One region of the Streptomyces sp. NPDC021622 genome, then DNA from elsewhere that is predicted to be linked to it. Evidence: riboswitches for the same ligand, from Rfam matches in the RefSeq annotation. Region 1 holds a riboswitch; each other region holds the start of a gene.
The links. A riboswitch is a leader RNA that binds a small molecule or an ion and turns the genes downstream of it on or off. The one in region 1 is predicted to bind thiamine pyrophosphate.
Positions count from the first base shown of each region.

Region 2: another riboswitch for thiamine pyrophosphate. It lies ahead of thiO (glycine oxidase ThiO); the one in region 1 lies ahead of AB0G47_RS23710 (thiamine ABC transporter substrate-binding protein).
Region 3: another riboswitch for thiamine pyrophosphate. It lies ahead of thiC (phosphomethylpyrimidine synthase ThiC); the one in region 1 lies ahead of AB0G47_RS23710 (thiamine ABC transporter substrate-binding protein).

Region 1 covers NZ_JBFACK010000012.1:26,717-36,267, forward strand. The annotation lists gene AB0G47_RS23675 (ATP-binding cassette domain-containing protein) at 1-109, shown strand, start outside; gene AB0G47_RS23680 (hypothetical protein) at 91-1,269, shown strand; gene AB0G47_RS23685 (VOC family protein) at 1,398-1,802, shown strand; gene AB0G47_RS23690 (LOG family protein) at 1,840-3,012, shown strand; gene AB0G47_RS23695 (maleylpyruvate isomerase family mycothiol-dependent enzyme) at 3,250-4,041, opposite strand; gene AB0G47_RS23700 (ABC transporter ATP-binding protein) at 4,124-5,188, opposite strand; gene AB0G47_RS23705 (iron ABC transporter permease) at 5,188-6,876, opposite strand; gene AB0G47_RS23710 (thiamine ABC transporter substrate-binding protein) at 6,852-7,940, opposite strand; TPP riboswitch at 8,024-8,141, opposite strand; gene rlmN (23S rRNA (adenine(2503)-C(2))-methyltransferase RlmN) at 8,181-9,287, opposite strand.
Region 2 covers NZ_JBFACK010000001.1:517,376-526,926, reverse strand. The annotation lists gene AB0G47_RS02400 (hypothetical protein) at 1-849, opposite strand, end outside; gene metF (methylenetetrahydrofolate reductase [NAD(P)H]) at 894-1,814, opposite strand; gene thiE (thiamine phosphate synthase) at 1,903-2,553, opposite strand; gene AB0G47_RS02385 (Rv2175c family DNA-binding protein) at 2,641-3,006, opposite strand; gene AB0G47_RS02380 (FAD-dependent oxidoreductase) at 3,058-4,278, opposite strand; TPP riboswitch at 4,410-4,523, shown strand; gene thiO (glycine oxidase ThiO) at 4,521-5,711, shown strand; gene thiS (sulfur carrier protein ThiS) at 5,708-5,917, shown strand; gene AB0G47_RS02365 (thiazole synthase) at 5,924-6,718, shown strand; gene pknB (Stk1 family PASTA domain-containing Ser/Thr kinase) at 6,810-8,762, shown strand; gene AB0G47_RS02355 (deoxyribonuclease IV) at 8,889-9,551, shown strand, end outside.
Region 3 covers NZ_JBFACK010000019.1:12,205-21,755, reverse strand. The annotation lists gene hisC (histidinol-phosphate transaminase) at 1-995, opposite strand, end outside; gene AB0G47_RS31950 (LacI family DNA-binding transcriptional regulator) at 1,374-2,495, shown strand; gene AB0G47_RS31945 (metallophosphoesterase) at 2,741-3,844, shown strand; gene AB0G47_RS31940 (hypothetical protein) at 4,027-4,905, shown strand; gene thiC (phosphomethylpyrimidine synthase ThiC) at 5,011-6,798, opposite strand; TPP riboswitch at 6,791-6,946, opposite strand; gene AB0G47_RS31930 (YibE/F family protein) at 7,018-8,436, shown strand; gene AB0G47_RS31925 (SsgA family sporulation/cell division regulator) at 8,559-9,002, opposite strand; gene AB0G47_RS31920 (IclR family transcriptional regulator C-terminal domain-containing protein) at 9,106-9,551, opposite strand, start outside.

The DNA.
Region 1 (9,551 bases):
CGCCCCGGCCACCAGGGGGGACGCGGACGCCGACGAGGGCTCGGGTGAGGGCTCCGTCGCGGGCGACACCGACACGGAAGGCCGGGCGGCGTGCTCGCTCTCCGTCTAGCCCGCGGCGCCCGTCCCCTGGTCCAGCTGCGCCGCCTGCTCGTCGCCGCCGCTTCGGCGGGCACCGGCTTCCTGCTGCTGTGCACGCTGGGGTACGCGATGGGCCACCCGGAAGCGTCCGGCGGGGCCGCCCTTCGGCTCGCCTGGTGCGTGGCGCCGATCGCCGCAACCGTGTACTTCGCCGTCACCGTCGCCCGTACGGATCCGGCGACGCGGCCGCGCTCCGGACTCTCCGCCGTGGGGCTCGGCCCGGCCCGGCTCAGGGTGCTCGCCGCGATCTCCACGGCCGTGGCCTGCTCGCTCGGCTCGATGGCGGCGCTGCTGTTCTTCCTGCATCTGCGGGGCGATCTGACGGGGCTCCCGTTGGACGGCGCGGCGGCCGAACTGCTCGCCGCCGACGCGCCGTTGCCGCTCGCCGCCGCGCTGACCCTGCTCACCCTGGTGCCGCTGAGCGCCTCGGCTGCCAGCGCCCTCGTGCTCCGGCCGAGCCCCGCGAAGCCCGCCGCCGAGCGGGAGCAGGACGACCCGGAACGGCCGGACGCGCCCGCTGCCGCGCCGAGCGGGCTGCCCTGGGGGGTCTCGCTGCTCGCCGCGGGTCTCGCCGTGGAGACGTACGCGAGCCGGGCGGGCGGGGCCGCCGGGGAGTCAGCCCTCGCCATGCCGGGCGGCCTCACCGGCGGCTCCTGGGGTGTGCTCGCCGGATGGGGAATCACGGCGCTCGGCCTGGCGGTCGCGGGCCCCGGCCTCACCTACCTCTGCGGACGGATGCTGCAGTCGGTACGGCCCGGCGCGATGCGGCTGCTCGCGGGGCGCGCGCTGCAGGAGGAGGCCCGGCGGATCGGCCGGCCGCTCGGGGTGCTGTGCGCGGTGGCGTCGGGCGGGTACGCGGCGCTGACCCTGCACTCCGGCAGCCGCCCCGACATCGGTCCGCTGACCACGCTCGGCTCGCTCCTCGTCGTGGGCTGCGCGGTCCTCACCCTGGCCACGGCCGCGATCGAGGCGAAGAACGCGCGCTCGGACACGACGGCCGCGCTGCTGCAGCTGGGGGCTCCGGTGACGATGCTGCGCGGCTCGGCGGCGCTGCGCGCGGGCGCCCTCGCGGCCGTGTTCGGCCCGCTGACGTGGTTGGTGGCGGAGCTGGCGGCACTGCCTCTCGTCTGAGGCCGCCGCTCGTCCGAGCCGGAGAAAAAAGTTCGCGCCCTCCGATGAGTTCCGCGTCGAACGGACGTCTACCCCTCCGTACGGCACACGACGCACCAACCACACAGAGCTCAACGGGAGAGACACTCATGTACCAGCAGATGATCTTCGTCAACCTCGCCGTGAACGACGTCGACAGCACGAAGAAGTTCTTCACGGAGCTCGGCTACACGATCAACCCGCAGTTCACCACGGACGACTGCGCCTGCGTCGTGATCAGCGACACCATCGTCGCGATGATGCTCGGCAAGAAGCGCTACCAGGACTTCACGACGAAGCAGATCGCGGACTCGACCACGACCAGCGAGGCGCTCCTCTGTCTGAGCGCCGAGAGCCGCGAGAAGGTCGACGAACTGGTCGACAAGGCCGTGGCGGCCGGCGCCACCGAGGGCCGTACGCAGGACTACGGCATGATGTACGGCCGCAGCTTCGACGACCTGGACGGCCACACGTGGGAGATCATGTGGATGGACCCGACCGCCGTCGAGGGCTGAGCACGACCGCCCGGCTGTGCCTGCTTAGCATGGGCGGATGCAGTCGACTCCCGAACCCGCATCCGCCCACGCGTCATCGCCCGCCCAACTCCCGGGCGGTGACCGTGAGATCGAGACCCTCGCCGAGTTCGACGAGGTCGCCGCGCGGGGCTCGCTGGCCGGCTGCCGCGTCCAGGGCATAGATCTGACGGAGCGCACGTCCGCGCTGCGGGCCTGCGACGCCAAGGGCGCGGTGTTCCTCGGCTGCCCGATGGAAGAGGGCGCGGCCGACGCGATGCGGTCCGCGGGGGCGTTGGTGTTCCCGCCGGTGCCGGGTCTGCCGTTCGACCCGTACCGAGGCCTTCTCTACACGCCCGACGAGTTGTTCGCCGGGCTCGCCGAAGGCGGGTACGACGCGACGCCGGACGCCCGCGCGTACGCCTGGTTCCAGGAGACCAAGGCGGACGGGGACATCTTCTCCTCGATGCTCCGCGCGATCCACGACGACTCGATCTCCGACGCCCTCGACGAACTGCTCGTCGGCGCACGGGTGGTGGGCGTCATGGGCGGCCACGCGATGGCCCGTGGGACGGAAGCGTACGAGGGTGCGGCGCGGCTCGGCCGTTCGCTCGCCCGCGCGGGCTTCGTGGTCGCGACGGGCGGCGGCCCGGGTGCCATGGAGGCCGCGAACCTGGGCGCGTACGCGTCAGTCTTCCGCGACGAGATGCTGGACGAGGCACTGGAACTCCTCTCGAAGGCCCCTTCCTTCACCCCGTCGATCACCGAGTGGGCGCGGGCGGCCTTCGACGTCCGCGAGCGCTGGCCGGACGGCGGCGCGTCGGTGGGCATCCCCACCTGGTTCTACGGCCACGAGCCGCCGAACGCCTTCGCCACCCACCTGGCCAAGTACTTCGCCAACGCCACCCGGGAGGACGGTCTGCTCGCCCGCTCGAACGCGGGCGTCGTCTTCCTGCCCGGCGCGGCGGGCACGGTCCAGGAGATCTTCGACGCGGCGACCCCCAACTACTACGAGTCCCGGGGCAAGCCGGCCCCGATGGTCCTGGTCAACCGCACGCACTGGACACAGACACTCCCGGCCTGGCCCCTGCTGCAGGCGCTGGCGCAGGGCCGCTCGATGGGGCCGACGATCGCCTTGGTGGAGGGCGTGGAGGAGGTCCCGGCCGCACTGGCATCCCTCCCGCCGGACGGGCCGAGCGCGACGAGCTCATGACGCCGACCGGCGGCCACTCAGCCTTCCAGCCCGCCCGGCGAACCTTCCAACCCGCCCCGTGAACCTTCTAGCCCGCCCCGCGAACCATCCACTCCGCCCGGCGAACCATCCAGCCCGTCCCGCGAACCTTCTAGCCCGTCCGGCGTTTGAGGACGAACTCGGCGAAGCCGGTGATGACGGCACGCAAGGCCCCCGCGCAGCGGGTTTTCGGGAAGGGGCGGGGTTGGGGAAATCAAGTCACCCGAACGAGGCCCGCTCCAGCCAGAACTCCAGCAACTCCCGCTCCCCCAGCACCTCCACAGCGCCGCCATCCAGAGACCGCCGCCGATAGAAGGCCAACAACACCTCAGTAAGCGGCCCCCGCAGAGCAACCGTCGCCTTCTCATGCCCCCGCCGCCAGCTGAACCCGTCCTCACCGAACTCAATGACCCACTCCGCATTCAGCCCCGCCGGCGCATCAGTCGCATGCAGATGGATGCTGCGGCCCGCACCCCGCAGCTCAGCGGCACTGTCCCCCGGCTGGGACCGCTGCACGTACTGCACGATCTCCAGCCACTCATCGATCGCGTCGGCAGCGACATCAGCCGCGACCTCATACGGGACCCCCGCGGCGATCGCCGCGTCCGCACGGTGAATGGCCACCTCATGCGTCATACGCCGCGCCCAGAACCCGGCGTTCCGCGGCTCGGCCCAGGTCCACACCGGGGTATCGGCGCTCACGGCGGGCAGCGTCTTCAAGGCCAGCTCGGCGGTCTCCGCAAGCCAGGCGTCGAGCGCGGCGGGGTCGTCGCCCTCGGGACCACGGATACCCGGGACCTTCTCCTCCGGGATGTCGTCCGTGGCCCGGGTGGCGACCAGCTGCTCGGCCCAGCGCACGGCACCGCCGACGTGGCGGGCGAGGTACCCCAGGGACCACTCCGGGCAGGTCGGCACCGTGGCCGAAAGGTCGGCTCCGGCCAGGGTGACCCGCAACTGGCCCAGCTGATCTGCGATTTCGGCGCAGTGGCGGTCGTAATCCAAAGACGTCATGAGGCGCACCCTAGATCGACCGCGCAACCCGGGCACCCGAGTTTCGCCCCCACGCCCCACGCCCCCACGCCCCCAGGCCACCTCAGCCCAGAACCACGACATCCCCCACGTCAAAGGCAACCCCCACCGTCTCCCCCACCCCAGGCGCATCCCGCAACGCACAGGCCGCCTCAAGCCTCGGCCCCGCCCCGGGCTCCAGGTGTACGGCGACATGCGTGCCCCGGAAGGTCCGCGCCGTCACCATGCAGGGCAGCCCCTCGTCGGCGGGCACGAGCCGCACCCCGGCGGGCCGCACCAGGAGCCGGCACCGGCCGTCCCGTACCCCCGGAGGCACCGGGATCTTGCCCCAGGCGGTGTCCGCCACGTCACCGGCCACCGTCGCGTCGACGACGTTGTCGAAGCCGAGGAACCGCGCGACGAACTCGTCCGCCGGGTTCCGCCACACCTCAAGTGGCGTACCGGACTGGGCGATCCGCCCATCGCGCATCACGACGACCCGGTCCGCGAGCGCGAACGCCTCGCCCTGGTCGTGCGTGACCGCGAGCACCGTCGTACCCAACTCGTCGAAGAGCTCCCGGAGTTCGACCACGAGCCGTTCCCGCAACGAGCGGTCGAGCTGCCCGAGCGGCTCGTCCAGCATGAGCAGCCGCGGCCTCGGCGCGAGCGCACGCGCGAGGGCGACGCGCTGCTGCTCGCCGCCGGAGAGCGAGGCGACGACCCGCCGCTGCGCACCCGGAAGCCCCACGAGGTCGAGCAACTCGGCCACCCGGTGGGCCTGTTCGCCCCGCGCCACGCCGTGCATCCGCAGCCCGAAGGCGACATTGCCCGCCACGTCGCGCTGCGGGAAGAGCTGATGGTCCTGGAACATCAGGCCGACGCCCCGCCTGTGCGCGGGCACCCCCCGCTGGTCCCGTCCGTCGAGCAGCACCTGCCCGCCGTCCAGCTCCTGCAGCCCCGCGACCGCCCGCAGCAGCGTCGACTTGCCGCTGCCGCTCGGCCCGAGGACGCACACGATCTCGTGCTCGGCGACCTCGAGGCCGACGCGGTCGAGCACGGCCCGCGCCCCGAACCGCACCGTCGCATCCGTCAGCGTCAGCAGCCCCACACCAGCAGCCGCACCCGCAGCCACACCCGCGGCCTCACCCATCAGAACTCCCCAGTCGTGCGATCGGTACGGAGCCGTTCGAGCAGCAGCAGCGACACCGCGCACACCACCATCAAGATCGTCGAAAGGGCCATCGCCTGCCCGTAGTTGAGCTCCCCGGCCCGCCCGAGGAGCCGGGCAACGGCGACCGGCAGCGTCGGATTGTCCGGCCGCGCGATGAACACGGTCGCGCCGAACTCGCCCAGGGACACCGCGAAGGCGAACCCGGCCGCGATCAGCAGCGCCCGCCGCACCATCGGCAGGTCGACCTCGCGCCACGCCCGCAGCGGCGACGCCCCGAGCACGGCCGCCGCCTCGCGCAGCCGTCCGTCGACCGCGCGCAGGACGGGAAGCATGGTGCGTACGACGAAGGGCACGCCCACCAGTGCTTGCGCCAGCGGCACCAGGATCCAGGTGGAGCGCAGGTCGAGCGGCGGCTCGTCCAGCGTGATCAGGAACCCGAAGCCGACCGTCACCGCGGACACCCCGAGCGGCAGCATGAGCAGCGCGTCGAAGCCGCGCACCAGGCGGCCGGCCTTCCGGGTGAGCGCCGCCGCGGCGAGACCGCCGATCACCAGGGCGATGGCGGTGGCGGCGAGCGCGTACTGGAGGGAATTCCAGACCGCGTCGATCGGCGGGACCAGGAAGGCGCCGCCCTCCGCCGATGTCAGCTCCTGGTAGTAGGTGAAGCCATAGCCGTCCGGGCCGCTCAGCGACCGCTCGATCAGCACGCCGAGCGGCAGCAGGATCAGCACGGCGATGGTGAGCATGACACCGCCGAGGAGCGCCCACTGCCCGGCGCCGCGCGGCCGCCGGGCGACCGTGGAGGCGTCGACCAGCTTCAGGGCGGTCTCCCGCCTGCGCACGGTCCATGCGTGCACGGCGAGGATCAGGCCGACCGCCACGAACTGCACGATCGTCAGGACGGCGGCCGTCGACAGGTCGAGGAGCTGGGCGGTCTGCCGGTAGATCTCGACTTCGAGCGTCGAGTACGCGGGTCCGCCGAGGATCTGTACGACGCCGAAGGAAGTGAAGGTGAACAGGAAGACCATGAGCGCGGCCGCCGCGACCGCGGGGCCGAGCGCGGGCAGCGTCACCGTCCGCCAGGCCCTCCAGCGCGAGGCGCCGAGCATCCGCGCGGCCTCCTCCTGGCGCGGGTCGAGCTGCGACCAGAGCCCGCCGACGGTCCGTACGACGACGGCGTAATTGAAGAAGACGTGCGCGAGCAGAATCGCCCACACGGTCGTGTCGAGCCGCAGGCCCCACATCTCGTCGAACAGCCCCCCGCGCCCGACAAGGGCGAGGAACGCGGTCCCGACGACGACCGTCGGCAGCACGAACGGCACGGTGACGGCGGCCCGGAGCACCTGCTTGCCCCTGAACTCGAAGCGCGCGAAGACATACGCGCCGGGGAGCGCGATCAGGAGCGTGAGCGCGGTCGACGCGAGCGCCTGCCAGGTGGTGAACCACAGCACGTGCCGCACGTCGGACTGCCCGATGACCTCCGCGATCCGCCCGAACTGCCACTCACCGTCCACCTTCAGGCCGCGCGCGACGATCGCGGCGACCGGATAGGCGAAGAAGACCGCGAAGAACGCGACGGGCACGGCCATGAGACCGAGCCGCGCCGCGCTCCCGCGTGTGAACCCCTTACGAGCGGGGGCCTTTACTTCAGTACGAGCGAGGTCCACGACTTGACCCACTGATCACGGTTGTCGGCGATCTTCTTCGGGGCCATGGTCTCCGGCTCGTCGACCTTCACGCCGTGCTTGACGAACAGCTCGGGCAGCTCGACGCCCTCCCGCACCGGGTTCACGAACATGTTCAGCGGCATGTCCTGCTGGAACTCGGTGCTGATCAGGAAGTCGAGCAGCGCCTTGCCGCCCTTCTCGTTCTTGGCGTTGCCGAGCAGACCCGCGTACTCGACCTGCCGGAAGCAGGTGCCGGTCGCGACGCCGGTCGGCGCCTCCTTGGGCTGCGGCTTCGCGTAGAGCACCTCGACGGGCGGCGACGAGGCGTAGGAGACGACCAGCGGCCGGTCGCCCTTGGCCTTCTTGCCGCCGGTGGAGCCGGAGAACTCCTCGCTGTAGGCCTGCTCCCAGCCGTCGACGACCTTGACGCCGTTGGCCTTGAGCTTCTTCCAGTAGCCCTGCCAGCCGTCGTCGCCGTACTGGGCGGCGGTGCCGAGCAGGAAGCCGAGCCCGGGCGACGAGGTCGACGCGTTCTCGGTCACGAGGAGGTTCTTGTAGGCGGGCTTGACCAGATCGTCGAAGGACTTCGGCGGCGCCAGCTTCTTGTCGGCGAAGTACTTCTTGTCGTAGTTGACGCAGATGTCGCCGCTGTCGACGGGCGTCACGCGGTGCTTGTCCTGATCGACGCGGAACTGCGAGGCGATCTGGTCCGAGCCCTTGGCCTCGTACGACTGGAAGAGGTCGTTGTCGAGCGCCCGCGACAGCAGGGTGTTGTCGACGCCGAAGAAGACATCGCCCTGCGGGTTGTCCTTGGAGAGGATCGCCTTGTTCACGGCGGCGCCGGCGTCCCCGTCCTTGAGGACGCTGACCTTGTAGCCGGACCGCTTCTCGAACTCCTTCAGTACGTCCTTGGAGACGCTGAAGGAGTCATGGCTGACCAGCGTGACGTTCTTGGAATCTGCGGCCTCGTCGCCGCTGCCGTCGGAGCTGCCGCAAGCGGAGAGCGCGACGAGCCCGAAGGTCACCGCGACGGCGGTGACCGTGACCTTCTTGGTGGTGCTCACTGAATTCAATCCTCCTGGGGGTGACCAGGAAGAGACGCGGCCCTGCCCACGGACCGGAAGGGTCCGCGGGCAGGGCGCAACAGCTTGAGTGATGTCCGAACTTCCTACCCGGAATGACCCGGGCAAGGTTCAGAGGGTCTGCGGCCAACCTGTCCTTGGCTGCCGCACTCTCAGCGCTGTGGCGCTCCCCTGTCGGAATATGAAGATGTGTTCCGGCTGTGAAGTTGTGTTTCGGCCAGCCTAACGCTCCGCCGCGGCGAGCTGACCGCACGCCCCGTCGATCTCCTGGCCACGGGTGTCACGAACCGTGACAGGCACCCCATGAGCGGCGATGGCGTCCACGAAGGCCTTCTCGTCCTCCGGCCGCGATGCCGTCCACTTCGAGCCCGGCGTCGGGTTCAGCGGGATCAGGTTCACATGCACGGGCTTGTTCTTGAGCAGCCGCCCGAGCCGGTCACCGCGCCACGCGTGGTCGTTGATGTCCCTGATCAGCGCGTACTCGATGGAAAGCCGGCGCCCGGACTTGGCCGCGTACTCCCAGCCGGCATCCAGCACCTCCCGCACGTTCCACCGCGTATTGACGGGTACGAGGGTGTCGCGCAGCTCGTCGTCGGGCGCGTGCAAGGAGATCGCGAGGCGGCACTTGAAGCCCTCGTCGGCGAACCGGTGGATGGCGGGCACGAGCCCGACGGTCGACACGGTGATGCCGCGCTGCGAGAGCCCGACACCGTCCGGCTCGGGGTCGGTCAGCCTGCGGATCGCCCCGATCACCCGGTTGTAGTTGGCGAGCGGCTCGCCCATCCCCATGAAGACGATGTTGCTCAGCCGCGCGGGCCCCCCAGGGATCTCCCCGTCCCTGAGCGCACGCATCCCGTCCACGATCTGGTGCACGATCTCGGCGGTCGACAGATTCCGGTCGAGACCGGCCTGCCCCGTCGCACAGAACGGGCAGTTCATCCCGCACCCGGCCTGCGACGAGATGCACATCGTCACCCGGTCCGGATAGCGCATGAGCACGGACTCGACGAGCGTCCCGTCGAAGAGCCGCCACAGCGTCTTACGGGTGGTGTCGTCGTCACAGCTGATGTGCCGCACCACGGACATCAGCTCGGGAAGCAGCGCCTCCTGGAGCTTGCCGCGGGACCCGGCGGGAATGTCGGTCCACTGCTCCGGATCGTGCGCGTACCGCGCGAAGTAGTGCTGCGAGAGCTGCTTGGCGCGAAACGGTTTCTCGCCGGCGGCGGCGACGGCTTCCTTGCGCTCGGCGGGCGTGAGGTCGGCGAGATGCCGCGGCGGCTTCTTGGCTCCGCGGGGCGCGACGAAGGTGAGTTCTCCGGGTACAGGCATGGTGAATCCAGTGTCTCAGACGGTCGGAGTGTGACCAGCTCAGCGCTCACTGGTGCCGGTCGTCATTGGTCGCCATTGGCCGTTGTGGGCCACCCTCCGACGGCCCATAGACGGCCCGGCACTCCCGCAGCTGACCTGCGAAAAGAGACCCAGACATTCCGTCCGGGTCCTGCCCCCTTGGGCCCATCAAGCTCGTACTGGCGACGGCGGGCATCAAGAGCGTCTACCCGCCGCCTGACCGGCTCTGTAACGTGAAATACGCCC
Region 2 (9,551 bases), on a different contig from region 1:
GTACTGCTCGTTGTACCCCGCGTCGTACCCGTGCCCCTGGGCCTGGTCGCCCTGGTTCGGATACGGCTGCTCGGGCGGGAGTTCGCCCCCGTACGCCCCGTAAGGGTCGTCGACGCTGCGCTGCTGGGGCACCCAGACCCCGCCGGGCGGCGTCTCGCTGTAGCCACCGCCGCCGTTGCCATTGCCGTACGGATCGGCGGCGGGATAGGGCGGGTACGGCTGCTGGTCGCCGTAGGTGTCGTAGCTCTGCTGGCCGCCGTAGGTCTGCGTCCCGATGTACGGGTCGGAGTACGCGGCGTACTGCTGCTGTCCGGTCTCCCCGTAGGCGTAGGGCTGCTGCGGGTCATAGCCCGCCGTGGCGTACGTGTCGTAGCCGTAGCCGCTGTCCTGGGCGGGCTGCTCCTGTGCGTACGCGGAGTCGCTGTACACGCCGTACTGCCCGGTGTCGTCCGGCATGGGCTCCGGCGCGTAGACCCCCTCGCCGGGCGCGTGCGCGGGCGGCTCGGGCTGCTCGTACGCGAGGTCGGAGACCTGGAGCGTCGGGTCCTGGGCGGCGGCCCGCGGCGAGGTCTTGCGGCGCTTGCTCAGGCCGGGCTGGCCGCCGAGCGCCCAGCCGGTCGAGAAGCCGCGGCGGAACGACAGCGTCACGTACGTCTGCCCCGTCGCGAAGGCGATCGCGCCGGCGCCGATCACGACCACCGACGGCATCAGGACGCCGATGACCACCCCGAGGAAGCCCCCGAAGGCGAGCAGCCGCCAGCGCAGTCGCGCCTTGTACTGCAGCAGCACCTCGCCGAGCAGCCACAGCGCGACGCATCCGAACGCGATGTAGAGGACCGTCCAGCCCATGTACGCCCCTCTCCCCACGGCCGCCGCCCCAGGGGTACGGCCGGTCAGGCCTGCGGGTGATGCAGACCCAGATTCTCGTAGATCTCCAGCGTCGCCGTGGAGTTGTTCAGCGTGATGAAGTGCAGCCCCGGCACACCCTCGGCCAGCAACCGCGCGCAGAACTCCGTCGCGAACTCGATGCCAATGGAGCGTACAGCCGCCGGATCGTCTTTGGCTGTGAGGATGCGCTCTTTGAGCGCCGGCGGGAAGGAAGCATTGCTGAGCTGGGGCAGCCGCTCCAGCATGCGCACGTTCGTCACCGGCATGATCTCCGGGATGATCGGCGTCGAACAGCCCGCGGCCTCGACCCGGTCGCGCAGGCGCAGATACTCCTCCGGGTAGAAGAACATCTGTGTGATTGCGTAGTCGGCGCCCGCGCGGCACTTGTCGACGAAGTGCCGGACGTCCGTGTCCCAGTCCTCCGACCGCGGATGCATCGCGGGGAAGGCCGCGACGCCCACGCAGAAGTCACCCGACTCCTTGATCAGCTGGACCAGTTCGGCGGCGTATGTGAGGCCTTCGGGGTGCTTGACCCAGTCGGCGAGCGGGTCGCCGGGCGGGTCGCCGCGGACCGCGAGCATGTTCCTGATCCCGGCGTCCGCGTACTGCCCGATGATGTTGCGCAGCTCGGCCACGGAGTGGTCGACCGCGGTGAGGTGGGCGACAGGCGTGAGCGTCGAGTCGGCGACGATCTGCTGGGTCTCCTTGACCGTGCCCGCACGCGTCGAGCCGCCCGCTCCGTACGTCACGGAGACGAAGCTGGGGGCCACCGCCTCGACCCGGCGCAGCGCGTTCCACAGGTTCCGCTCGCCCTTCGGGGTCTTCGGCGCCGAGAACTCGAACGAGTACGTGGTCTTGCCGGTCGCAAGCATGTCGCGCACGGTGCGTGCGCGATCTGTCCTGGTGGAAGCAGTGCCTAGGGCCATACGGGCAGGTTAGCGACGGGGTGCCGCACCGGCTAATCCCCGTCCACCTTACGGACAGCTTCCCCGGAGGATGGCCGAAGAACGCCGATCAGGCCGTACGCAGCCGCTTTGCGAAGTCCGCCGCGGCCGCCGCCGGATCGTCCGCCTCGGTGATGGCCCGGACGACGACGACGCGGCGGGCGCCCGCTTCGAGCACCTCGTCCAGATTGCCCGCGTCGATACCGCCGATCGCGAACCACGGGCGGTCCGTGCCCAGCGACGCCGTGTACCGGACCAGGTCGAGACCGGGGGCGTGCCGTCCCGGCTTAGTGGGGGTCGGCCAGCAGGGGCCCGTGCAGAAGTAGTCCACGCCGTCCTGGACGGCCGCCGCCGCGGCCTCGGACTCGGCGTGTGTGGAGCGGCCGATGAGTACGTCGTCGCCCAGGATGCGGCGGGCCGCGGGCACGGGCAGGTCGCCCTGGCCCAGGTGCAGCACATCGGCGCCGATGGCGTGCGCGACGTCCGCGCGGTCGTTCACGGCGAGGAGCTTGCCGTGCCGACGTGCGGCGTCGGCGAAGAACTGGAGGTGCTCGAGCTCCTCGGCGGCCTCCAGGCCCTTGTCGCGCAGCTGCACGATGTCGACGCCGGCACCGAGGACGGCGTCGAGGAACTCCGGGAGGTCTCCCTGGCGCTTGCGGGCGTCCACGCACAGGTAGAGGCGGGCGTCGGCGAGCTGCTCGCGGGCAGGCGTGATGGCCATGGAGTGTTCCCCCCGGGTGTCGGTGGCGGTGGCGTACGGGCCGCGTGGAGCACGCTGCGGCCCGTACACCGCACGGTTCGGATCAGGTCAGACGGCGAGCGCCTGGGCGCGGCGCTTCACCTCCGTGCCGCGATTCTCGCTCAGCGCCTGCGCGGGCGTGCCCGGCAGGGTCGGGTCGGCGGTGAAGAGCCACTCCAGCATCTCTTCGTCGGAGAAGCCGTCGTCCCTCAGGAGCGTCAAGGTGCCGGTCAGGCCCTTGACGATCTTGTCGCCGTCGATGAAGGCGGCGGGCACCTGGAGCGCGCGGTTCTCACCACGGCGCACGGCGATCAGCTGGCCCTCCTTGACCAGCTGGCGCACACGCGTCACCTCGACGTCGAGCATTTCGGCGATGTCGGGGAGGTGGAGCCATGCGGGGACGAGAGCATCAGTCTTTGCGTCAATCTCGGTCACAGGACAAAGCGTATCCCCGGCGACTGACAGAGGGCGGCACAGGCGGCGCGGCTACTCCAGGACCGCCTTTTTGAGCGGCACCGACGGATCCGCCGCCTTGGCCGGATCGAGCCGCGCGCCGCTCTCGATCAGCTTGCGGCCCTGGGCGAGGTCCCGGGGGCGCCCCACCGCGAGGACGGCCACCAGGGCGCCCGCGCGCAGCCAGCACACCGTCCAGGCCGCGCCCGCCGGGTCACCTCGCCACACCAGTGCGTCGGCGGAGCCGTGGTGTCCCGCGTACTGGACGAAGCGGCCGAACTGCTCGGACCAGAAGTACGGGACCGGGTCGTACGCCGCGGGGGCCTCGCCGATGATGTTGGCCGCGACCGTGCGCGGGCCCTGGAGGGCGTTGTCCCAGTGGTGGACGAGGAGGCGCTCGCCGTACCTTCCCGAAGGGAAGGAGGAGCAGTCCCCGACCGCGTACACATCCGGTTCCGAGGTCCTCAGGTGGTCGTCGGCGACGACCTCACGGTGGGCGCCGAGGGCGATCCCGGAATCCGCGAGCCACTGCGTGGCGGGCCGGGCGCCGATGCCGACGACGACCGCGCCGGCGGGCAGCCGGGTGCCGTCGTCGAGGAAGACGGTGCCGGGCTCGACGCGCTCCACGCGCGCGTGGGTGCGCAGTTCGGCCCCGGAGTCCGCGTACCAAGCGGCCATCGGCGCCGCGACCTCCGCAGGCAGCGCCCCCGCGAGCGGCCGCTCGGCGGCCTCGACCACGGTGACCGCGCAGCCCGCCTCGCGCGCGGCGGTGGCGAACTCGGCGCCGATCCAGCCCGCCCCGACGACCACGATGTCGTGCTGCTCGGCGAGCACCGGGCGCAGCCGTTCGGCGTCGTCCAGCGTGCGCAGCAGATGGACGCCGGGGACTCCGGAGGCGCCGGGCAGCAGGATCGGCTCGGCGCCGGTGGCGATGACGAGGGCGTCGTACGGGACCGGACCCCGCTCGGTGTCCAGTTCGTGGTCCGCGGGGCGGACACCCGTGACCTCGTGGCCCAGGCTCAGCTCGATGCCCAGCGCCTCGAAGTCGACGTCGAAGGCGGAGCCCTCCGCCTTGCCGAGCAGCACGGCCTTGGACAGCGGCGGCCTGTCGTACGGCTGATGGGGTTCCGCCCCGATGAGGGTGACCGCACCGGTGAACCCCTGATCGCGCAGGGCCACGGCGGTCTGCACCCCGGCCATCCCCGCGCCGACGATGACGACCTGGCGCTCTGCCTGCCTCTGCTGCTCGCTCACCCGATCACTGTAGGGCGGCACGGGACGCCGACTTCAGGGCGCGACGAGGAGATCTCTGACACACCGTCACCGCCCATATCCGGACAGCTCCCCCTACTGCCGCCGGACCCGACGGGCTAGGGTGGCCGGTGCAGAGCACTCGCGGGAGCCCGGACGCACCGGGCTGAGAGGGAGGCTGGGACGGCCTCCGACCGTACGAACCTGATCCGGGTCATGCCGGCGAAGGGAGGGGCTGGACACCCATGCATCCACGTACACCACCCCATGCGACAACGGACGTCCTCGTCGTCGGGGGCGGCATCATCGGCCTGGTCACGGCCTGGCGGGCGGCGCAGCGCGGTCTGTCCGTGGCGGTCGTGGACCCCGAGCCCGGCGGCGGCGCGGCGCAGGTCGCCGCGGGCATGCTGGCCGCGGTCACCGAGCTCCACTACGGCGAGCAGACGCTGCTCGGCCTGAATCTGGCCTCCGCGAAGCGTTATCCGGCGTTCGCACAGGAGCTGACGGAGGCGAGCGGCCGCGATCTCGGCTACCGCGCCTGCGGCACGCTCGCCGTCGCGCTGGACTCCGACGACCGCGCCCATCTGCGCGAACTGCACACCCTTCAGCGCCAGTCGGGGCTTGAATCGGAGTGGCTGAGCGGGCGTGAGTGCCGCCGCCTCGAACCGATGCTCGCGCCCGGTGTGCGCGGCGGGCTCCGCGTGGACGGCGACCACCAGGTCGACCCGCGCAGGCTCACCGCGGCGCTCCTGGTGGCGTGCGAGCGGGCCGGCGTGGTCTTCCACCGGGCGTGGGCGCAGCGCCTGACGGTCGTGCGCGACCGGGCCACCGGTGTCGTCCTCGAGGACGGCGCCGCCCTGGAGGCCGGCCGGACCGTGCTGGCCGCGGGCAGCCTCAGCGGACGCCTCTCAGGGGTCCCTGAGGGGGTTCTGCCGCCCGTTCGCCCGGTCAAGGGGCAAGTGCTGCGTCTTACGGTGCCGGAGCGCTACGCGCCGTTCCTGAGCCGTACGGTGCGCGCCGTGGTCCGGGGCAGCCATGTCTATCTGGTGCCGCGCGAGAACGGCGAGCTGGTGGTCGGCGCGACCAGCGAGGAGCTCGGCTGGGACACGACGGTCACCGCGGGCGGCGTGTACGAGCTGCTTCGGGACGCCCACGAGCTCGTACCGGGCATCACGGAACTGCCGCTGACCGAGACCCGCGCGGGACTGCGCCCCGGCTCCCCCGACAACGCGCCGATGCTCGGCCCCACCGCCCTGCCCGGCCTCCAGCTGGCCACCGGCCACTACCGCAACGGCGTCCTTCTGACACCCGTCACCGGCGACGTCATGGCGCACGCCCTGGTCACCGGTGAACTGCCCGACGAGGCACGGGCGTTCACCCCCCGCCGGTTCGCGACGACACCCTCGGCACAGTCCCTCATGGAGCAGCCCGCATGACCCACTCAGCCGTCTCAGTCAACGGAGAAGTCCGCGAGGTGGCCGCGGGCACCACGCTCGAATCCCTGGTCGCCACGCTCACCGCGGCCCCGTCCGGCGTCGCCGCTGCGCTCAACGAAACCGTCGTCCCGCGCGCGCGGTGGTCCACCACGGCGCTCGCCGACGGCGACCGCGTCGAAGTGCTCACCGCCGTCCAAGGAGGCTGAACCGACATGGCAGACGACCCCTTCGTCATCGGCGGGCTCACGCTCTCCTCACGGCTGATCATGGGTACGGGCGGTGCGCCGAGCCTCGACGTGCTGGAGCGGTCACTCGTCGCCTCCGGAACGGAGCTGACGACGGTCGCGATGCGCCGCCTCGATCCGGGCGTGCAGGGCTCGGTGCTCTCCGTGCTCGGCAGGCTCGGCATCCGGGTCCTTCCGAACACGGCGGGCTGTTTCACCGCGGGCGAGGCCGTCCTGACCGCCCGGCTCGCCCGGGAGGCGCTCGGCACGGATCTGGTGAAGCTGGAGGTCATCGCGGACGAGCGCACCCTGCTCCCCGATCCGATCGAGCTCATCGACGCCGCCGAGACCCTGGTCGACGACGGCTTCACGGTGCTTCCGTACACGAACGACGACCCGGTCCTCGCCCGGAAGCTGGAGGACGTGGGCTGTGCGGCGATCATGCCGCTCGGGTCGCCCATCGGCTCCGGGCTCGGGATCCGCAACCCGCACAACTTCCAGCTGATCGTCGAGCACGCGCGCGTGCCGGTGATTCTGGACGCGGGGGCGGGCACGGCGTCCGACGCGGCGCTCGCGATGGAGCTGGGGTGCGCGGGTGTGATGCTCGCCTCGGCCGTGACGCGGGCGCAGGAGCCGGTGCTCATGGCGGAGGCCATGCGGCACGGCGTCGACGCGGGGCGCCTGGCCTTCCGGGCGGGCCGGATTCCGCGGCGGCACTTCGCCGAGGCGTCCTCTCCCGCGGAGGGCATGGCCAGGCTGGATCCGGAGCGGCCGGCGTTCTGAGCGCAGGGCGCCTGTTACAGGTCGGCTGCAGTCGGGCCCCGGGGCCGCCCGCGCGGGCATCGGTGTCAGCGGTGGCTCGTAGACTCCCTCCGTGGACACGACCCTTCAGGACCCGCTCGTCGGGCAGGTGCTCGACGGCCGTTATCGCGTGGACGGACGGATCGCGGTAGGCGGGATGGCCACGGTCTACCGGGCCGTGGACACCCGCCTCGACCGCGTGCTCGCGCTCAAGGTGATGCACCCGACGCTCGCCGCCGACGTCTCGTTCGTCGACCGCTTCATCCGCGAGGCGAAGTCGGTCGCCCGGCTCTCGCACCCGAACGTGGTGGGGGTCTACGACCAGGGCACCGACGGTGCGTACGTCTATCTGGCGATGGAGTACATCGCCGGGTGCACCCTGCGCGACGTCCTGCGCGAGCGCGGCGCCCTGCAGCCGCGGGCCGCGCTCGACATCCTGGAGCCGGTGCTCGCCGCGCTCGGCGCCGCGCACCGCGCCGGGTTCGTGCACCGCGACATGAAGCCGGAGAACGTCCTCATAGGGGATGACGGCCGGGTCAAGGTCGCCGACTTCGGCCTCGTGCGCGCGGTGGACACCGTCACGAACACGACCGGCACGGTCCTCGGGACGGTCTCCTATCTCGCGCCCGAGCAGATAGAGCACGGCACGGCCGACACCCGTGTCGACGTGTACGCGTGCGGTGTCGTGCTCTACGAAATGCTGACCGGCGCCAAGCCGCACTCCGGCGAATCGCCGGCCCAGGTGCTCTACCAGCACCTCCACGAGGACGTGCCGCCCCCGTCGGCGGCCGTCCCGGGGCTCCCGGTGGAGCTCGACGAGCTGGTCGCCTCCGCCACCGCCCGCACCCCGGACGTCCGCCCGCACGACGCGGTGGCGCTGCTCGGGCAGGCCAGGGAGGCACGGGCCGCGCTCTCCCTCGAGCAGCTGGACGCGGTGCCCCCGCAGGCGCGCACCACGGAGCACGACAACGCCGACGACCGTACGAGCGTGATCCCACGCGCCGCGCGGTCCGTGCAGCTGTCGCTCCCCGCGGACGGCGATGACCAGCAGCAGGACCCGCTCAACCGCACCAGCATCCTGGCGACACCACCGTCGGCCCCGCCGCAGGCCCCCGGCCGCGGACGCGGGCGGTCCAACCCGCGCCGCGGAGTCCTGGCGATCGTCGCCGCCGTACTCCTGGCGCTCGGCCTCGGCGCGGGCGTCTGGTACATCAACTCCGGCCAGTTCACGAACGTCCCGCCGCTCCTGGCGAAGACCGAGGCGGCCGCCAAGCAGCGGCTCGACGAGGCCGGGCTCGAGGTGAAGGACGTCAAGCGCGCGTACAGCGACACCGACAAGCGGGGCACGGTCATGGCCACCGACCCCAAGGCGGGCGAGCGCATCCGGGGCAACGACGGCGTGACGCTGACCATCTCGCTGGGCCCGGAGATCGTCAAGGTCCCGAACCTGGAGGGCACCCCGCTGACCTCGGCGAAGAAGGAACTCAAGGACGCCGGTCTCGCTCCCGGCATGACGACGAGGGCCTTCAGCGAGGAGGTCAGCAAGGGCTCCGTGATCAGCACGGAGCCGGGCGCGGGCACCAAGCGCAAGGCGGGCTCCGCCATCGCCATCGTCGTCAGCAAGGGCTCCCCGATCGACGTCCCCGACGTGACGGGCGAGTCCGAGGCCGACGCGACCGCCGAGCTGGAGGACGCCGGGCTCAAGGTGAAGATCGCCACGGCGCGGGTCCACTCCGAGGAGGACAAGGGCGATGTCGCCGCGCAGTCCCCCAAGGAGGGCCAGAAGGAGCTCGCCACGGGTGACACGGTCACGCTGCAGATCTCCAAGGGCCCGCAGATGGTCGAGGTGCCGGACGTCGAGGGCATGAAGGTCGACGAGGCCACGAAGAAGCTGACGGACGCGGGCTTCCAGGTCGAGGAGGACAAGGGTCTGCTCGGCCTCTTCGGGGACACCGTGAATGATCAGTCCGTGGACGCCGGCGAGAAGGCCCCCAAGGGGTCGACCATCACCATCGAGATCCGCTAGCAGGCGCCTGTCCCGTCTGCGGGTCGTTTGTGGCCGGTCGCGCAGTTCCCCGCGCCCCTTGTCAGGGGCGCGGTATCGCCGACCCGCAGGCCAGGGCCCGCCCACGGGCGTGCCACCCTGGACCCCGTGAGCAGCATCAAGTCCCCCAGCGCAGCGTCCCGCAACCCCGTCGGCGGTCATGTCCCCGTGGCCGGCGGGCTCGCCTCCGTAGGGCTCTCGTACGCCCGTGAGATGGGCGCCGAGACCGTCCAGGTCTTCGTCGCCAATCCGCGCGGCTGGGCCACGCCGCCCGGCAATCCGAAGCAGGACGAGGAGTTCCGCGCGGCCTGCGCCGCCGAGCGGATTCCCGCGTACGTCCACGCGCCCTATCTCATCAACTTCGGCTCGCACACCGAGGCGACCGTCGAGAAGTCCGTGGAGTCCCTGCGCCATTCGCTGCGCCGCGGCCGCGAGATCGGCGCACTCGGCGTCGTCGTGCACACCGGCTCCGCGACCGGCGGCCGGGACCGCTCCGTCGCCCTGAAGCAGGTGCGCGACCGGATGCTGCCGCTGCTCGACGAGCTGACGCACGACGACGATCCGTATCTCCTCCTGGAGTCGACCGCCGGGCAGGGCTTCTCGCTCTGCTCCCGCACCTGGGACTTCGGCCCGTACTTCGAGGCGCTCGACGCCCACCCGAAGCTGGGGATCTGTCTGGACACCTGCCACATCTTCGCGGCGGGCCACGACCTGACCGGGCCGAGCGGCATGCACCAGACCCTCGATCTCCTGGTCGACACGGTCGGCGAT
Region 3 (9,551 bases), on a different contig from region 1:
CCGGCGAACGGCCGCACGACCACACCGGCCTTCTCGCAGGCGTCCGCGAAGTCGGCGGTGCGCTCCCCGAGCCGCAGCCACACGAAGTTCGCCTGCGTCTCGGCGACCGTCCAGCCCTGCGCCCGCAGCGTCTCGACCACCCGCGTGCGCTCGGACACCAACGAGCCGACCCGGCCCATCAGTTCGTCCTCGGCCCGCAGCGAGGCCACCGCCGCGTCCTGCGCGACCTGGCTCACCCCGAAGGGCACCGCCGTCTTGCGCAGGGCGGCCGCCACCGGCTCATGGGCGATCGCGAAACCGACGCGGAGGCCGGCCAGGCCGTACGCCTTGGAGAACGTACGCAGCACGGCGACGTTCGGACGCTCGCGGTAGAGCTCGATGCCGTTCGGCACCTCGACATCACGGATGAACTCGATGTACGCCTCGTCCAGGACGACAAGGACATCGCTCGGCACCCGGTCGAGGAACCGCTCGAGCTCGGCCCGGCGCACGACCGTGCCGGTCGGGTTGTTCGGGTTGCAGACGAAGATCAGCCGCGTCCGGTCGGTGATGGCCTCGGCCATCGCGTCCAGGTCGTGCACCTCGTCCGCCGTCAGCGGTACCTTCACCGACTTGGCCCCGCTCACCTGCGTGATGATCGGGTACGCCTCGAAGGACCGCCAGGCGTAGATGACCTCGTCACCCGGTCCGCACGTGGCCTGAAGCAGCTGCTGCGCGACGCCGATGGAACCGGTGCCCGTCGCCACATGCGACACCGGCACCCCGAAGCGGTCGGCGATCTCACTCATCAGGCCGGTGCAGGCCATGTCCGGGTACCGGTTGAAGGAACCGGCCGCGGCGAGCGCGCTCTCCATGACACCGGGGAGCGGCGGGTACGGATTCTCGTTCGAGGACAGCTTGTACGCCACCGGACCATCGGCCGCGGCAGGCTTGCCGGGCTTGTAGGTGGGGATACCCTCCAGCTCGGCGCGCAGCCTCGGGTTCGTCTCGCTCACCGCAGTCCTCCTCTTGAACACCTGAACACCCTGACTTCAATACTGCTCACCTTATGAGGATTCAGCCCCGCTGCGAATGGGTTCCGGGGCATCGAGATACGAAGGCGCACGATGAGGGGGGAGCGCTCCCCGTTACGTCACGCGCCGGTGGCTCACTCCGTGGCGCGCATCACCCGTGAAGGTGAGTTGAGACCTCTTCGAAACATCGCTCATTTGGCAGGCCTGTGCGCGACGACAAGGGACCGACTCCCCCGAATCCCGCCAACTCCCTTGCATTCCAAGGTCATTGGCCCGTACTCACCATGCAGAAACGTGCCTGTCAACGAGTGAATATGCGCCCGCACTACCCACCCTCATGAGCCCTACTATCGGCTCGCCATGACAGCAGCAGGGAACCACCAGGTGAGCCGAGCGGAGACCGCCCGCCGGGGCAACCGGCAGAGCCGAGCGGGCATCAGAGACGTCGCCGCCGCAGCCGGTGTCTCCATCACGACTGTCTCCGACGCTCTTAACGGCAAGGGACGCCTCCCGGACGCCACCCGACGCCATGTCCGCGAGGTCGCCGAACGGCTGGGCTATCGCCCCTCCGCGGCGGCCCGAACGCTCCGTACCGGCAAGTCGGGCCTCATCGGCCTGACCGTGACGACATACGGGGATGAACCTTTCACCTTCACCGAATTCGCGTACTTCGCGGAGATGGCCAGAGCCGCGACCTCGGCCGCGCTGGCCCGCGGCTACGCCCTTGTCATCCTGCCCGCCACCTCCCGGCGCAGCCCGGTCGACGTCTGGTCGAACGTCGCGCTCGACGGCACAGTCGTCGTCGATCCTTCAGACCACGACCCGGTCGTCAGCGAGCTGGTCCGCCAGGGCCTGCCCGTGGTCTCCGACGGCCGCCCAGCCGGGTCTCTCCCCGTCACCGCCTGGGTCGACAACGACCACGAGGCGGCGGTCCTGGAGATCCTCGACCACCTCGCGGCGGCCGGCGCCCGGCGGATCGGACTGCTCACCGGGACCACCACCGACACGTACACCCACCTGTCCACAACCGCCTATCTGCGCTGGTGCGAGCGCGTCGGACAGGACCCGGTGTACGAGTCCTATCCGGCCCACGACCCGTGCGCCGGCGCCGTCGCGGCCGACCGGCTGCTCGCCCGGCCCGACCGGCCCGACGCCGTCTACGGCCTGTTCGATCCGAACGGAACCGATCTCCTCGCGGCCGCCCGCCGGTACGGACTGCGCGTCCCTGACGATCTGCTGCTCGTGTGCTGCAGCGAGTCGACGGTCTACGCCACCACCGAACCGCCCATCACCACGCTCTCGCTGAAACCCCGGCGCATCGGCACAGCCGTCGTCCAACTGCTCATCGACGCCATCGAAGGGCTCGATTCGGGCCGCCCGGTCGAGCAGGTGATACCGACGGAGCTGATCGTGCGCACCTCGTCCGAGCGACGTCCACCGCGTACGACGGTCAGCTCACCCCGTTCGCCAGGACCTGGTTGACGGTGCCGGCCGGCGGGGAGAGACACCCTGTCGGCCCGCGCTGCCCGGCGCCCACCAGCACAGCCCGGTCATGATCTACGGGGAAACCCCTACCCAATTCGGGAGAAAACCTCGGTGAACTGGGGTTCAGTACTGATTCACCACCCCTGGTGCACCACACAGCGCGAGCCGCATTCCTATGATGGGCGGACGACACCGCGGGCCGCTGCGACCAGGCAGTCCGATCTCGGTGCAGATGCGGCGCAATGGTGGTGGAGGGGTCGATGACTCAGGGGGCCGGTCAGGGACCCGATGTGCGGACGGCGACGCTGCGCGACTTCCGCGTACCGGCGTACGTCCATGAGACCGGTCCGGTCGAGGGAAGTGCGGGGGACGCGGCGGGTCCTGGCGGCTCCGGGGAGGTTCCCGGGGTGCCGGACAACGGCTACACCCCCACCCAGCGCGACCTGCCCGTCATCAACCGCGGCGACACCGTGCAAGTGGAGGTGCAGGCCATGCCCGAGCCTCCACAGGCGCCGGCGTCCGACGAGCACGGTCCGCTGTACGTCGTGGGCGATGTGCACGGCTATCTGGAGGAGCTGCTCGCGGCCCTCCAGGAGCAGGGCCTCATCGACGCCGACGGCAACTGGTCCGCGGGCAACGCGCGACTGTGGTTCCTCGGCGACTTCACCGACCGCGGCCCCGACGGCATCGGCGTCATCGACCTCGTGATGCGCCTGTCCGCCCAGGCCGCCGCAGCCGGCGGCTACTGCAAGGCCCTGATGGGCAACCACGAGCTGCTCCTTCTCGGCGCCAAGCGGTTCGGGGACACCCCGGTCAACTCGGGCGCGGGCACCGCCACGTTCCAGGCCGCCTGGCTCCTCAACGGCGGCCAGAAGACCGACATGGAGCGCCTGGAGGACCACCACCTGCAGTGGATGGCCCGCCTGGACGCGATCGAGGCGGAGGACGGTCATCTCCTGATGCACTCCGACACCACCGCCTATCTGGATTACGGCGACTCGATCGAGGCCGTGAACGACACCGTCCGCGAGACACTCACGCGCAACGACGCGGACGAGTGCTGGGACCTCTTCCGGAAGTTCACCAAGCGCTTCGCCTTCCGCGACGAGTCCGGCCCCGCGGCCGTACGCGAACTCCTCGACATGTACGGCGGCCACCGCATCGTCCATGGCCACAGCCCCATCCCGTATCTGCTGGGCGATGTCGGCTCCGAGGACGATTCGGACGGCGGCGGGCCCGTCATCGAGGGACCGCACATCTACGCAGGCGGACTGGCCATCGCCATGGACGGCGGAGTGACCATGGCCGGAAAGCTACTGGTCTGCCAACTCCCCTTGGATAGCTGAGCGTTCGCTGGGCAGGCGATCCATTACAGGATCACGCTGGCCAGGGGGCCTATTTCTGGAAACCCCCTGTCACCGCGTGCCGTCACGGCTCTACCATCGGCTTATCCGTAGCAGGCTCCCCTCCGTTTCTGCCCGACGGCTCGTACCCATGCGAGCCACCAAGCCCTACGGAGCATCGGGGGATGCACATGAACAGCGCTCCACACCTGCTCAATGAGGACCGCCCCGAGTTCGAGCGGATCCTCGATGAGGCGCTGCGCACCGCACCGAACCGTCCGGATCTCGCCGCAGTGGGCGAGCGGCTCAATCCCGAGCAGCTGCGCACCATGGCACTGAACGCTACTGCGCTGATCACTGCCGCTGCCACGACCGAGTACACGCACTATGTGAAGGTCCGCGAGAAGCTGCGCGAAAGCGGATCTGCCGCACCATCGATACGGGAACGGAGCAGCCAGAGCGAGGCGGAAGCCGGCTCGGGCGGCCTCGGTCTCGCCACCACGATGGGGGAGGTCACCGCCGAGACAGGGGCGGGGGCGGGGGCGATCGCCGTGGTCGCGGTGCTCGCACCCGTGCTCGCCGGGGCGGCCGCCGCGATCTTCCTGCTCGTGGGCTACATCCTGAAGATGCTCAACCCCGAGCCCGCCTTCGCGGACACCCTGCTCACCGCGGGATGGCTGTTCGGCGCGCTCACCGCAGGGGGCATCCTGGTCGCTGCGATCGGCCTGCTCCTGACCGCTCTGCGCAATGGCTCGACCTCGCTCCAGGCCGGCTCGCACGGCGAACGGAACGAGGAGGTGGTCCGCGCCAGGGAAGCCTGGGGCGAGGCACTTCTGGAGCGCGGCGTCCTTCCGTTCCTGCGGGAGGCGCTCGCGGATCCGGGGGCTGCACAGGTGGCCCGTACGCCGTCGGCGGACCCGAGCAGCCGCATGCCTCAACTGGGCTACCACCGGCCCGGGTTCAGCAGCCCGGACGGCGGTCCCTCAGCGGGGCCGCGGCCGAGCTACTCGAGTCCGGACTTCTCAAGCCCCGACTTCGGCGGGCCCGACCACAAGCCGGAGTAGCGGGGCCGCGGGCGAGCACGGCTGTGGGTCCCCCAACGGCTGTTGGGAGACCCACAGATTCGCGCTGTCCGGAACCTCGTGGGCCGTTTCAGTGGCCTGCTCGGTTCAGTCCGCGATCGGCAGATAGACCCGGTTGCCCGCCGCGGCGAACTCCTTGGACTTCTGCTCCATGCCCGCCTCGATCTCGTCCTGCTCAAGGTCACCGCCGTGCTGGCGGCGGATGTCCTGCGAGATCTTCATGCTGCAGAACTTCGGCCCGCACATCGAGCAGAAGTGCGCCGTCTTCGCGGGCTCGGCCGGCAGCGTCTCGTCGTGGAACTCCCGTGCGGTGACCGGGTCGAGGGCCAGGTTGAACTGGTCCTCCCAGCGGAACTCGAAGCGCGCGTCCGAGAGCGCGTCGTCCCAGTCCTGCGCGCCCGGGTGCCCCTTGGCGAGGTCCGCCGCATGCGCGGCGATCTTGTACGTGATGACGCCCGTCTTCACGTCGTCCCTGTTCGGCAGGCCCAGGTGCTCCTTGGGCGTGACGTAGCAGAGCATCGCCGTGCCCCACCAGCCGATCATCGCGGCGCCGATGCCGGAGGTGATGTGGTCGTAGGCGGGCGCGATGTCCGTGGTGAGCGGGCCGAGCGTGTAGAACGGCGCCTCCTCGCAGATCTCCTGCTGGAGGTCGATGTTCTCCTTGATCTTGTGCATCGGGACGTGACCGGGGCCCTCGATCATCGTCTGTACGTTATGACGCTTGGCGATCGTGTTGAGTTCCCCGAGGGTCTTCAACTCGGCGAACTGCGCCTCGTCGTTGGCGTCCGCGATCGATCCGGGGCGCAGGCCGTCGCCGAGCGAGTACGTCACGTCGTACGCCGCGAGGATCTCGCAGAGCTCCTCGAAGTTCTCGTAGAGGAAGCTCTCCTTGTGGTGCGCCAGGCACCAGGCGGCCATGATCGAGCCGCCGCGCGAGACGATGCCGGTCTTGCGGCGCGCGGTGAGCGGGACGTACGGAAGGCGCACACCCGCGTGCACCGTCATGTAGTCCACGCCCTGCTCGGCCTGCTCGATGACCGTGTCCTTGTAGATCTCCCAGGTCAGCGCCTCGGCCTGGCCGTCGACCTTCTCCAGGGCCTGGTAGAGCGGCACGGTGCCGATGGGGACGGGGGAGTTGCGCAGGACCCACTCGCGGGTGGTGTGGATGTTGCGGCCGGTGGACAGGTCCATGACCGTGTCGGCGCCCCACTTGGTGGCCCAGGTCATCTTGTCCACCTCCTCCTCGATGGAGGAGGTGACCGCGGAGTTGCCGATGTTGGCGTTCACCTTCACCAGGAACTTCTTGCCGATGATCATCGGCTCGATCTCCGGGTGGTTGACGTTGGCCGGGATCACCGCGCGGCCCGCGGCGACCTCCGCGCGCACGACCTCGGGGTCGAGGTTCTCGCGGATCCCGATGAACTCCATCTCGGGCGTGATCTCGCCGCGACGGGCGTACGCGAGCTGCGTCACCGCCTGACCCTGACGGCCGCGGCGTGGCTGGCGGGGACGGCCGGGGAAGACCGCGTCGAGGTTCTTCAGCCCGCCGCGGGGCGAGGTGTGCTTGATGCCGTCGTCCTCGGGACGGGGCGGGCGGCCCACGTACTCCTCGGTGTCGCCGCGGGCGATGATCCAGTTCTCGCGGAGGGGTGCGAGACCCCTGCGGACGTCGGTGTCGATGGACTCGTCGGTGTACGGCCCCGAAGTGTCGTACAGGGTCACGGCCTTGCCGTTGGTGAGGTGCACTTGGCGGACCGGCACGCGCAGATCGGGGCGTGAGCCCTCGACGTACGCCTTGTGCCAGCCGATGGACTTCCCGGCCTCGTCGCTCTGGTTCTGCGTCGAGGCAGGCGTGCGTGCGTCCGATGTGGTCATGAGACCTACTCCCTACGCCGGCATTACCCGGTAACAGGTTCGGCGGTCGACGCAGCGGATCCCGTACGGCACCGGCACCATTCGTGCCGTTTCGTACGGAGGTCAGCGCCCTCTCAGCCCGGTGCTCCGAGCTCCCGCGTTTGCAAAGGTGCCCCCACGCTAGCGTCATATCGGGCGTGCTGAACAGAGGGCCCCCTCCGTTCTTGCGATGATCGGGCAGTGACCACCACAGAGCCGCCGCCCCGCCCGCCGTCCGAGCCGCCGTCTCAGCCGCCGTCCCAGCCGCCCTTCTCGAACCCGCCCGGGGGCGGGGACGGGCACGGGCACTCGCACAGCCACGGCCCGGCGGCGCCCGTCTCCAAGCATCTGCGCAAGGTCATCGCCGCGGTGCTGATTCCTTTCGCCACGGCGGTCGTCGTGGGCCTCGTCGTGCTCTGGCCCGGTGGCGCGCCGGGCCATGAGCGCACCGGGGTCGGCTTCGACCGGCAGACCGAGTCGGCGACGGTGACGAAGGTGCAGGAGCTGCCCTGCAAGGACGTGAACGCCTCGCAGCCGCCGCCCACCGGGGACACCTCCACTCCCGAGGGCCAGACCGCGCAGTCGCGCGCGGAGGGCATGTGCAAGAAGGCGACGGTCGAGGTGACCAGCGGCAAGGACAAGGGCCGCACGTTCACCGAGATCGTCCAGCCGGACTCGCCTCGGCAGTTGCGCGAGGGGCAAGAGGTGGTGGTCGCCTATGAGCCCAAGGCCCCGGAGGCGCTGCAGTACTCGGTCACCGATGTGGACCGCACGGTCCCCATGGCACTGCTCGCCGGGATCTTCGCCCTCGTCGTCGTCGTGGTGGGACGGATGCGCGGCGTCATGGCCCTGGTGGCGCTGGCGTTGAGCTTCTTCGTACTGACCTTCTTCATCCTGCCCGCGATCCTTCAGGGCTCGAATCCGCTGGTGGTGGCGGTGGTCGGGGCCAGCGCGATCATGCTGATCGCGCTCTATCTGTGCCACGGGCTCACGGCCCGTACATCGGTCGCGGTGATCGGCACGCTGATCTCGCTCCTCCTCATCGGGCTGCTCGGCTCGGTCTTCATCGGCTGGGCCTCGCTGACCGGCAACACGGACGACAACACGGGCCTGATCCACGGCCTTTTTCCGGATATCGACATGAGCGGTCTGCTGCTCGCGGGCGTCATCATCGGCTCACTCGGTGTCCTCGACGACGTGACCGTCACGCAGACGTCCGCGGTCTGGGAACTGCACCAGGCCAACCCGACGATGGGCTGGCGCGGCCTCTACCGGGCGGGCATCCGCATCGGCCGCGACCACATCGCCTCGGTGGTCAACACCCTGGTCCTCGCGTACGCCGGCGCCGCGCTGCCGCTGCTCCTGCTCTTCTCGATCGCACAGAGCAGCGTGGGCACGGTGGCCAACAGCGAGCTGGTCGCCGAGGAGATCGTGCGCACCCTGATCGGCTCGATCGGCCTGGTCGCCTCGGTCCCGGTGACGACGGCACTGGCCGCCCTGGTCGTCTCGGCCGACCGCACCGGAGGCACCACCGCCGCGTCGGCCGCCCCGGCCCCCGCGGCTCCCTCGGCCACCAAGCAGCGCCGCGGCGGAGGCGGTGGCCGACGCCGCAAGCCGTGAGGGGGCGGGGCCGCGAACCGGGGCCGGGAGCCAGCCAACGGGGAGCCGACGCCGAGCCCTCAGGGCAATGCCGCGAAATGCACCAATCTGCCATCCGGCTGTGCCCGTTGGCCCCCCGGAGGTCAGCCCGCGCTCTGCTCCTCCGCGAGGATCCGGTCCAACGCCTCGTCCAGGTGTGTCTCGAAGTCGGCGAGCGCCCGCTCCTGCCCGAGCGGCACCAACTTGTCCGTACGGTCGAGGAATGCGAGCAGCGGCGGAATCCCCACCCGGAACAACGCCTGGTCACCGCCGACCTGAAGCCTGATGAGGACCTCTTCGAGCAGCTCGGGATCGGTGGGCGCGATGCGCACATCCCCGTCGCCGCACGCCCTGCCCACCCCGTCGATCAACAACTCCCGCCCGAACGCCCAGGTCACAGGAGCGTCGCCGGGAAGGTGGAAGGTCAGCCGGACGGCATAGGGATCTCCGGTCTCGTAGCGCAGCTCCACCGGGATGCGAAACGACAGCTCCTCGGAAACAAGGAAGCTCATCATGACCTCTGCCTGCACCGACTCGCGCTCTCGCATCGCCCGCCTACCCCGTCGCTAAACCTCGACCGGCCAGGAACCAACTCCCTGACACCCATGGCATCTTGCTTAACGTACACATCAGATCACAAGGAGTGAGTTTTCAGATGCTGATAGAGAAGGCGAGTGTCCCTAGTAGCTTTCCGATCTCATTCTGCAACCGGTCTGCTGCGGGCAGCAGCCGGTCGGCTTGATAGGAGGGAACGGAAATCGCCATCGTGGCGGCCGTGTTGCCCGCCGTGATCGGAATGGCGGCGCAGACCGTTCCCAGCGCGTACTCCTGCCGCTCCACCACGGGTTTCATCCGGCCCATCGCGTCCAGGCGGCGCAGAAAGCTCCGGTCGTCACGGACCGAGTACCGCGTGATCGACTGCACCGGATGACGGTCGAGATGGTCCTTGCGCTGCTCGTCGTCGAGTTGGCCGAGCAGGCACTGGCCGATCGCATGGGCATGACCGGTCTCGCGGAAGTCCGCCCACTCTTCGACGGCCGGATTCCCGGGCGTGTCCGCGACGGCCACGATCTCGATCTCACCCTCGCGGTAGACGG